3 regions of the Streptococcus sp. Marseille-P7376 genome follow, and region 1 is predicted to be linked to each of the others. Evidence: predicted binding sites of a transcription regulator. Region 1 holds the regulator's gene; each other region holds the start of a gene.
What was found. Region 1 encodes Rex, which represses fermentation and respiration genes when NADH is low (regulators of the CRP and FNR family bind a similar motif). Its sites were predicted from a motif close to TTGTGAANTANTTCACAA; they were not measured.
Positions count from the first base shown of each region.

Region 1 (3,285 bases):
GCCATACAAAATATTCTTGATGAAAAGTACGAAGAAACATTGCATTATTTGAGAACTACGGATGCTGATCAGGATTTTTATGGGATTCTTAATAGAGAGATGGAATCTTATCAAATGTTATCGGAAGATGCCTTGATGAGGACGCAAAAAAATTAGAACTAGAATTTTTAAAAGAGAATGATGATTTCCGACGAGAAAGGAGATATCTAGACGATGAGTTAGAGGCGGCTTATCTGCGTAGGAGAATAGCTGCAGATGACAATAATTAAACTAGAGAGTAAAAGAAAGTGATGATGAAATGACAACAACATTAACTGAGGATATTACAGGTGTACTTGCTGTAGGAAGCTACGATGATTTAGGAACTCGCCTATTTGCTATTCAAAAACAGATTGAAAAATCTCTGATAACAAATATCTATGCTCCATATGCCCTTAGTAAACGAGATGCGATTAAGTCCAAATCTAAGAGAGCAATTAGTAGAATTGCAAAGGAGGGAAAGTCGGTGATTAATGGAATTAATGATACCTTAGATAGTGCCATTAAGGGACAATGGTCAAAATCCGTTAGAGAGGCTGTTACAACAGCAAGCGATAAATATGATAACATTTAGCAATTAAGAATAAAATAGCCTAAATAAATGAACTCCTCCCAATCGATAGATTTTGTGTCTAACTTTTTGGATGTAATTCATTTATTTGGGTTCTTTTTTCATTAAATCTCGAATAAGTAAATAAGGAGGTTTCTATGTATCGTATTTCATTTCAGGATGACATTAGCATCATGCCGCGTGAACGGCTGATAAGAGAAGGGGCGGATAAACTCAGTAATCAGGAATTGCTATCTATATTTTTACGAACAGGCAGCAAAAAAGAAACTGTCTTTCAAGTTTCTCAAAGGATTTTATCATCTATTTCTAGTTTGAATGATTTAAAGTATATGACTTTGCAAGAATTGCAGACTATTTCAGGGATTGGCCCTGTGAAAGCAGTTGAGCTTCAGGCCATTATTGAGCTAGGGTGCCGCATCAATAAAGCAGAAGTGATGCAGAGGGAGCAAATTATTGGAAGTCAAAAACTGGCTCGAAAAATGCAGGTCGAATTAGGGGATAAAAAGCAGGAATGTTTGGTTGCTATTTATCTTAATAGTCAAAATCAGATTATCCATCAGCAGACAATCTTTATGGGAACGGTGACCAGAAGTATCGCTGAGCCGCGTGAGATTCTACATTATGCTCTCAAACATTTGGCGACATCAATTATCCTTGTGCACAATCATCCTTCGGGAATGACTCTGCCTAGTAGGAATGACGATGAGGTCACCAAACACATGAAGGAGGCATGCGAACTGATGGGCTTGGTTTTATTAGATCATTTAATTGTCTCAAAAAATAATTATTATAGCTACCGTGAAGAAACTGATTTGATCTAAAGTTTATTAACTGCATCATCAAATATAGTCAAATTGTTCCAAACAGAGATTCGGGGAGCTATGTTTGGAACACTGGAAAAATAGCCACCCATCAATTGAGGTTCAATGATATCAATCCCTTTGGCACGTAAACTATAGGAGATGACTTCGCACTGAGAGAAACGAAGCTAAGCACAGAAGCAGGATAAAATTATTTGAAAAACTTGCACATTGGAAGTCACTCTTTTGTTTCCTGTTATTCCAATAAATGGTCTACTTGTAAAATAATCTATGTTACTCTAGCATTAGCATCAACTTTTTTTCTTTTTCATGAAATAAAGGAGAGTTTGTAATTCGCTTGTTAAATCAACGTATTGAACAACAACTTCCTTTGGAAGAGTGAGATGAACAGGTGAAAAACAGAGAATTCCCTTAATTCCTGCTTTGACTAATACAGAAGCAACTTCTTGGGCTTTGAGACTCGGTACAGTTAGGATAGCTGTTTGTACATCTCCTGACTGTACTTTTTCTTTAATTTCTGAAATGCCGTAAATTGGCACACCATCGCTGGTGGTTGTACCGACATCAGGATGATCATCTGTATCGAAGGCTATGACGATTTTCATTTTATTTCGTTCATGAAAACGATAGTGGAGAAGTGCTTTTCCCATATTTCCGACCCCGACAATCATAACGTTGGTGATAGAGGTGTCATTTAAGAGATCGGCAAAAAAATTCATCAGCTTTTTGACATCATAGCCAAAACCTCTGCGACCTAATTCACCAAAATAAGAAAAATCTCGTCGAACGGTGGCAGCGTCTATACCGATAGCTTCTGCGATTTGTTTTGAATTGGCCTTTTCAATATTTTCCGAATTAAATCGTTTAAAAATCCGATAGTAAAGCGAGAGCCGCTTAGCTGTAGCACGGGGAATAGGATTACTTTTTTCAGTTGTCACAAAATCACGACCTTTCTATCTCTATTCTATAGAAAGTTTGTGAAAAATGCAACTAATTTGATAGGTAAAACATTAAGCTAACTTATGAGGAAATTAAACGGAATAGAAAAAAGCAAAATTGCGAGAATTTTGCTTATTGGGGCGTTTTTTCAAAAATTTGTCTTTCAACTAAGCTATCCATCAGGAAATAAAACTTTTGCTGAATAATGTGATGGTCTTCAGATTTGAAAATATTAACCAATCTTAAACCAGATTTGTCTGTAATGTTGATTTTGAATCCAGTTAAATCTTTGTTTACGATGATTTTGAGCAGGAAGCCATTACCGCTGTTAGGAACAGCTTCAAGTAAGCGAGAAAGCTCATAATTACCGACCTTTGTTTCAGCAAATGTATTGTCGCGTAGCGTAAATTTCTTAACATTGGGATGAAGCGAGTAGTTGAAGTCGCAGTTTGGTAGACTAACAGATGTTTGAAAAGCCATCTTATCCTCCTAGTATTTCTTTCAGTTTTTTGCTAAAATCTTTAATTTCTTCGATGGTGGTCTGGTCTGAGACACTGATTCGGATGGATTCATTTAAGCGTTCAGAGTCTTGTCCATAAATGGCTTGCAAAACATGACTAGGCTGAACAGCCCCAGCCATACAAGCAGAGCCAGTTGAGATTGAAAATCCATTTAAATCCATTTGGAGTAAAAGGAGATCATTCTTGTGATTTGGAAATCCGATATTGATAACATAAGGCAGGCTGGGCTGACTTTCGTTTAGGTAAAAATCTATATCTGATAAGTCGTCCAACAAAGTATCTTTTAACAGCTGGGCATGTTCAAGGTTTTCCGCTAAATGATTAAAACTTTCAGAAAGTGCAGTTGCCATTCCGATGATGGAGACAAGATTTTCTGTGCCTGCCCGATGTTTGG
Region 1 covers NZ_CABPTS010000014.1:34,863-38,147, reverse strand. The annotation lists gene FZ952_RS07820 (hypothetical protein) at 1-156, shown strand, start outside; gene FZ952_RS07815 (hypothetical protein) at 299-613, shown strand; gene radC (RadC family protein) at 748-1,431, shown strand; gene FZ952_RS07805 (redox-sensing transcriptional repressor Rex) at 1,722-2,369, opposite strand; gene FZ952_RS07800 (DUF1831 domain-containing protein) at 2,503-2,850, opposite strand; gene FZ952_RS07795 (cysteine desulfurase family protein) at 2,852-3,285, opposite strand, start outside.

Region 2 (3,285 bases), on a different contig from region 1:
GTTTTATGGGGCTTGGCTGCCTGGGGACTTAGCAAGCTCAGCAAATCAGTCGCTCAGTATCGAGGGATGATTTCTCTCGCTTCAGCAGCTCTCTTTCTGCTCAGCTTCTTTTCTATGTTTATTGGAGCTTTCGTTAGCAAAAACTACTCTAATATTTATTTTTCAAGTCTGACTCATGTTTTTCCTTTCTTTGCAGGGACAGCACTTGCGACTTTTTCTGGAGTCGGAAATGTTGCCGTTCAGATGAAGAAACTGGAAAAAATTGTCAACCTCAAGCAAGTAGTAGCTGCTCTGGGCGGAAGTTTTACCATTCTTATCTTACTCAGTTTCATTTTGAAATTTGACAGCTTGTGGACCTATTTATTTGGTTTTATGGCTTCGACGCTTCTGGCCTGCGTCATGATAGCAGCAACCCGCATGTTGCACGACAAATTGCCAGATGTGAAGGAGCCCGAATTTGTCAACTTTATCGCAGATACCAGTTATGGCGTCTATCTCTTCCACTGGCCTTTTTACATCATCTTTACTCAGCTGATGAGCAATGGCTGGGCTGTACTGTTGACAACAATTTTGAGTTTCAGCTTTGCAGCTCTCTCTTTCTATATTTTGGAGCCTACTCTGGCAGGACGACAGCCTAAGATCATGGGAACCGAGATGGATTTATCATCTATTACTAAGCCGGTCTTCTACAGTTTCATTCCGCTGACACTTATTCTGTTTTCTATCACCGTGACAGCGCCATCTGTCGGAGCCTTTGAGGAAAGCCTGATTGTCAATGCTTTAAATCAGGCAGATACGAAAATGCAGGCGACTCGCAGTCATGTGGATCAAACAACAGCCACAGATTATAATGTAGCTGCAGGCACAACCATGATTGGGGATTCGGTTGCCCTTCGCTCAAGTGAATGGCTGCAACAAGTGATTCCGAATGTTCAATTAGATGCTATCGTCAGCCGAAATTTTAATTCGGGATTTGAAGTGTATCAAAACGATATTTCTAATCATCTTCTTTTAAAAAATGTTGTATTAGCTTTGGGGACTAATACAGTTGACAATTATGAAGAAATGCTAAACCAGTATATTGAGAACCTGCCAAAAGGTCATACTCTGATTCTGGTAACTCCTTATGACGGACGAACGGCCGGAGACTCCAATAGCATTCTGGTTAAAACGCGCCAGTACGAATTAGAGCTTGCCCAGAAGTATGATTTTGTTCATGTGGCAGACTGGTATCAAGTAGCTATAGATAATCCGCAGATTTGGGCTGGTACAGACTATGTTCATTATGGTTCAGATACAGAATCAATGAAAGAAGGCGGACTTCTCTATGCCAATACGATTAAACAAGCGTTGGATCAAGCCGAGGCCGGAAACGTTAAACCATAAAGGTAGCTCGGATTAACCGAGCTATCTATAGTCACTATATGAAAGCGCTTTCTGACATTTTAAGAAGTATGTGAAATAATAAAAATACAGAAAATATATTCACAAGCGATAAGCGGAAGCCGTGAATTTAGAGGGGGTGATAATTTGCTTCACAAAGTTTCCAATAAAGTATGTGAAATTTTGTTGAAAGTGTTTACAAAGATAGGCAAATAAGGTATAATGTTATTGTGAAAATTTTAACAAAGGCTGAAGATTCTTCAAGCCTTCTAAGAAACCATTGGAGGACTATGATGGCGGATAAAAAAATTGTAACACCTGAGGAAAAGAAATTGGCTGCTGAAAAGCATGTTGATGAACTTGTTCAAAAAGGTCTGGTAGCTCTTGAAGAAATGAGAAAATTGAACCAAGAGCAAGTGGATTATATTGTAGCAAAAGCTTCAGTTGCTGCTTTGGATGCTCACGGAATCCTTGCTCAACATGCTGTTGAAGAAACTGGACGTGGTGTATTTGAAGACAAGGCGACAAAAAACCTTTTTGCCTGCGAACACGTTGTCAACAATATGCGTGGAGTTAAAACTGTTGGTGTCATTGAAGATGATCCGATTACTGGCTTGACTAAAATTGCAGAGCCTGTCGGAGTAGTCTGCGGGATCACTCCAACGACCAACCCAACTGCAACAGCAATTTTCAAATCATTGATTGCTTTGAAGACACGTAATCCAATCGTCTTTGCTTTCCACCCATCTGCACAAGAATCTTCAGCTCACGCAGCGCAAATCGTACGCGACGCAGCGATTGCAGCAGGAGCTCCTGAAAACTGTGTGCAATGGATTACACAACCATCTATGGAAGCGACAGGTGCGCTTATGAACCACGATGGTATTGCTACGATCCTTGCGACCGGTGGGAATGCCATGGTTAAGGCCGCTTACTCATGCGGAAAACCAGCTCTTGGGGTTGGTGCCGGAAACGTGCCTGCCTATGTAGAAAAATCTGCAGACCTTCGTCAAGCAGCACATGACATTGTTATGTCTAAATCATTTGACAATGGGATGGTCTGTGCATCTGAACAAGCTGTTATCATTGACAAGGAAGTTTATGACGAATTTGTAGAAGAATTCAAGTCATACCACACTTATTTTGTAAACAAAAAAGAAAAAGCCCTTCTTGAAGAATTCTGCTTTGGCGCTAAAGCAAACAGCAAAAACTGTGCTGGTGCTAAACTAAATGCGAATATTGTAGGGAAACCAGCTGCATGGATTGCAGAACAAGCAGGCTTCAAAGTACCAGAAGGTACAAATATCCTGGCTGCAGAATGTGCGGAAGTAGGTCCAAATGAGCCATTGACTCGCGAAAAACTTTCACCAGTTATTGCTGTCTTGAAAGCTGAAGATACAGAAGACGGTCTTACAAAAGCTCGTCAAATGGTTGAATTTAACGGACTTGGTCACTCAGCTGCTATCCATACAAAAGATGAGGCTCTTGCTAAGCGCTTTGGTACTGAAATCAAAGCTATGCGGATTATCTGGAACTCTCCATCTACTTTCGGTGGTATTGGGGATGTATATAATGCCTTCATTCCATCCTTGACACTTGGATGTGGTTCATACGGACGTAACTCAGTTGGTGATAACGTTAGCGCTATTAACCTCTTAAACATCAAGAAAGTAGGGAAACGTAGAAATAATATGCAATGGTTTAAAGTTCCTTCAAAAATTTACTTCGAGCGCAACTCTATCCAATACCTTCAAACATGTGAAGATATTGAACGCGTTATGATTGTTACCGATAAGTCCATCGAAAAACTTGGTTTTGTTCAACGTGTAATTGACCAGTTGAATCTCCGTAAGAATAAAGTGACAATCCAAGTCTTCTCAGATGTAGAGCCAGATCCAGATA
Region 2 covers NZ_CABPTS010000006.1:64,487-67,771, reverse strand. The annotation lists gene FZ952_RS04905 (acyltransferase family protein) at 1-1,386, shown strand, start outside; gene adhE (bifunctional acetaldehyde-CoA/alcohol dehydrogenase) at 1,677-3,285, shown strand, end outside.
Region 2: a site for Rex is predicted at 1,612-1,629, ahead of adhE (bifunctional acetaldehyde-CoA/alcohol dehydrogenase). Genes of this name have one in related genera too.

Region 3 (3,285 bases), on a different contig from region 1:
CTTGTAGAGCCAAATCCCACCATAACTGGGTGCGTTGTCCGAAGACCACTCCAATATCCTTGACATAATCTTGGCGATTATCCTGAGGAATCTTGCCATTGATCCGACAATAGCCCGATGTCGGCTTTAAAATTCCTGTCAACATTTTGATGGTTGTCGACTTCCCAGCACCATTTGCCCCGATAAATCCTAAAATCTGCCCTTTTGGAACTGCAAAAGTCAAATCCTTGACCGCTTCAAAGGTCTGCTTTTCAGGATGAATAAAGGAGCGCAAAGCTCCCTTCAAACCCGGTTCCTTAACAGTCTTTACAAAATTTTTCTGAAGATGTTCCACTTCTATCATTGCCATATCTATCTCCCTATCGCAAGGAATAGCAACATTGTATTTTTAACTACAAATATTCTAAATCCTTACTTTCTACACCTTCTACATTTTATTCTTACAGAAGGCTTTATACCAACCTATTATAGTCCAATAAAAAATTGAATGCAAGCGTTTGCCTATAGATTATGAAATTAGAGATTTCTCTCCTAAAATAATACTTTTAATCAAAAATTCTGGTTTAATAGTTTTCTTAAAACACCAAAAAACCCACCCTTACGGGCAGGTTTCTGTTTTGTATATAGCCTGATTAAGCTTTACCTTCTGAACCAAATACGTCAATACGTTCTTCAACAGCTGCTGTAATAGCTTCGAAACCTGGTTTCAAGAATTTACGTGGGTCGAAGAGTTTCTTCTTGTCGTATTCTGCTTCGTTTGCATCGTATTCACGTACAAATTGACGAGTTGCGTTTGCAAATGCGATTTGGCATTCAGTGTTTACGTTGACTTTCGCAACACCAAGTTTGATCGCTGCTTGGATTTGGTCATCAGGAATACCTGAACCACCGTGCAATACAATTGGGAAGCCAGGAAGAGCTTCTGTCAATTTCTTCAAGTGGTCAAGGTCAAGACCTTCCCAGTTTGCTGGGTAAGGGCCGTGGATGTTACCGATACCTGCTGCCAAGAAGTCAATTCCAGTTTCAACCATTGCTTTAGCATCTTCGATTGGAGCCAATTCACCTCTACCGATGATACCGTCTTCTTCACCACCGATAGTACCAACTTCAGCTTCCACTGAGATACCTTTAGCGTGTGCTTTTTCAACAACTTCCTTAGCCAACTTAAGGTTTTCTTCTACTGGAAGGTGTGAACCGTCAAACATGATAGAAGTATAGCCAACTTCAATACATTCAAGCGCATCTTCGTAGTGACCGTGGTCCAAGTGAATTGCAACTGGTACAGTAATACCCATTGATTCTACAAGGTTTTCAATGAGAGATTTACATACCTTGTATCCACCCATGTACTTAGCAGCACCCATAGAAGTTTGGATCAAAACTGGAGCTTTTTTAGCTTCTGCCGCGCGCAGGATAGCTTGAGTCCACTCAAGGTTGTTTGTGTTGAATCCACCAACTGCGTAACCATTGTCACGAGCTGCTTGGACAAATTTTTCTGCTGAAACGATTGCCATTGTTATCAGGCCTCCTCTTATTTTTTGTGGATTAAACCACTTACATTGTTTATTTTATCACTTTTTCAAGGAAAATGCTAGTTTTTCCTGAAATTTTAAGTAAATATAAAAGAGACGCCATTTCATATAAACATTTTATCAATCAACCTGTATTGGAATTCGCCCAAAATTCTGTTCCATAAATGCCGGATTGCCCAGCTGATAAACCTTGTCAGCTTGCTGGGTCACACTGTCCCATGGCTCTTTTCCAATTCGACTGACGAGTTCAACATTTCCCTTAAGCTTGGACAAATGCTGGCGCCCCTGCTCGGAAAATCCTAAAATATGGATTCCTGATGGAAGGTCTTCTTGTCTAGCTCCGACCAGGATATAGGTCAACAGACGCCGAACCCGAGCCTTGGTATAGCGCTTGGTCGCCACCTGCTCAACTAGCTCCTCTATGGTCTCACTGCTTTTCAGGGCCTCTTTAATCCGAACAGCCAACTCCTGATTGACCTGATAAAAGTCCGTCAAGTCCGGACAAGTCGTGATTTGGTAACGAAGATAAGGAAAGAGGTCCGACCAAGTCACCTTGGGTGCCGTCTCAAGCAGCTTATAACTTGGAGTGAATTTTTTCAAAAAGTCTGGCTGATCCAGATTCTGACGAAGGGCAGTTGCGGAAGCAAATTCCTGATTAGCTGATAAGGAATGATAGCCAGCTCCCTGACGTTGAATCGGGCACAGTTTTATAGCCTTTCCCGCCACAGCCTTGGCATAGGCCAAGCCCAAGATATGGTTAGGCGTAGAGCCTGAGAAATTGAGCCCTGCAAACTCCTGCCACATGGCCTGAGTCTTCTGGGGATAGGATAGGGAATCAGGCAGACCAGCCAGATAAGCCTCCATCTGCTCTGCCTTCTCGCCATAGATCCTCGAAATACTCTCATAGTCCAGCACTTCCTCGGTTCCAAAAGTCAGCTGATCAATACCTAACTTCTCTAAGATGTCCACTGCCCCCTTAGCGAAAAAATCTGCCGCCTGAACACTGACCAAGAAAGGCAGCTCAAGGACCAAATCCGCTCCAGCTTCTAAAGCCATCTGAGCTCGAGTCCACTTGTCCACGATAGCCGGCTCCCCCCGCTGAACAAAGTTGCCACTCATAGCGATAATTTTCAGGCCAGAAGATTGATCCAGCAGGTATTTGTGGCCATTATGAAAAGGATTAAACTCTGCGATAATACCTGTGATGGTCATGATGTTCTCCTACTTCTTTAATATCAAATTGAATCAATTATATTCTGTAGACTCCGTTTTTTAGTGGTTGTTTCCTCAATGAATTTAATTGACCATTCTTTTAAGTAATTGTGTCTACGAAAATACCAGCCATTTACCCACTTATTAATTAAATTTTTTTCGACCTCAGTCAATCGATTATAATATTTTCTTTTATCTATCTCCCAATTCGATACTATACTTGCCTCTAATTTTTCAATGCTTTCGTAATCGCTTATTGACAAAATATCAACCCCTATGTTATCAAATATTAAAAATTGCAAACTAAAGTAAAAGTGAACTTCCTTTGTTAGTAAAAAGTGCAGTTCTAATTTGTTTTCTCTACTATCTTTTCTACAGATAAAGTAATTGAAACACGTAACAATTTTCTCTGTGATATCCCCCATTCTTCTATACTTTTCATCCATACTTTCTATGATTGGAATACATAAATTTTTGAAAGTTCTTTCTTTCTGTATTGTGAAAAGTGCATTCATAAAAGTTCTATGAGCTGTAATATTAT
Region 3 covers NZ_CABPTS010000003.1:84,258-87,542, reverse strand. The annotation lists gene FZ952_RS03080 (ATP-binding cassette domain-containing protein) at 1-349, opposite strand, end outside; gene FZ952_RS03070 (class II fructose-bisphosphate aldolase) at 633-1,514, opposite strand; gene FZ952_RS03065 (nucleotidyltransferase) at 1,653-2,744, opposite strand; gene FZ952_RS03060 (NACHT domain-containing protein) at 2,768-3,285, opposite strand, start outside.
Region 3: a site for Rex is predicted at 1,560-1,577, ahead of FZ952_RS03070 (class II fructose-bisphosphate aldolase). Genes of this name have one in related genera too.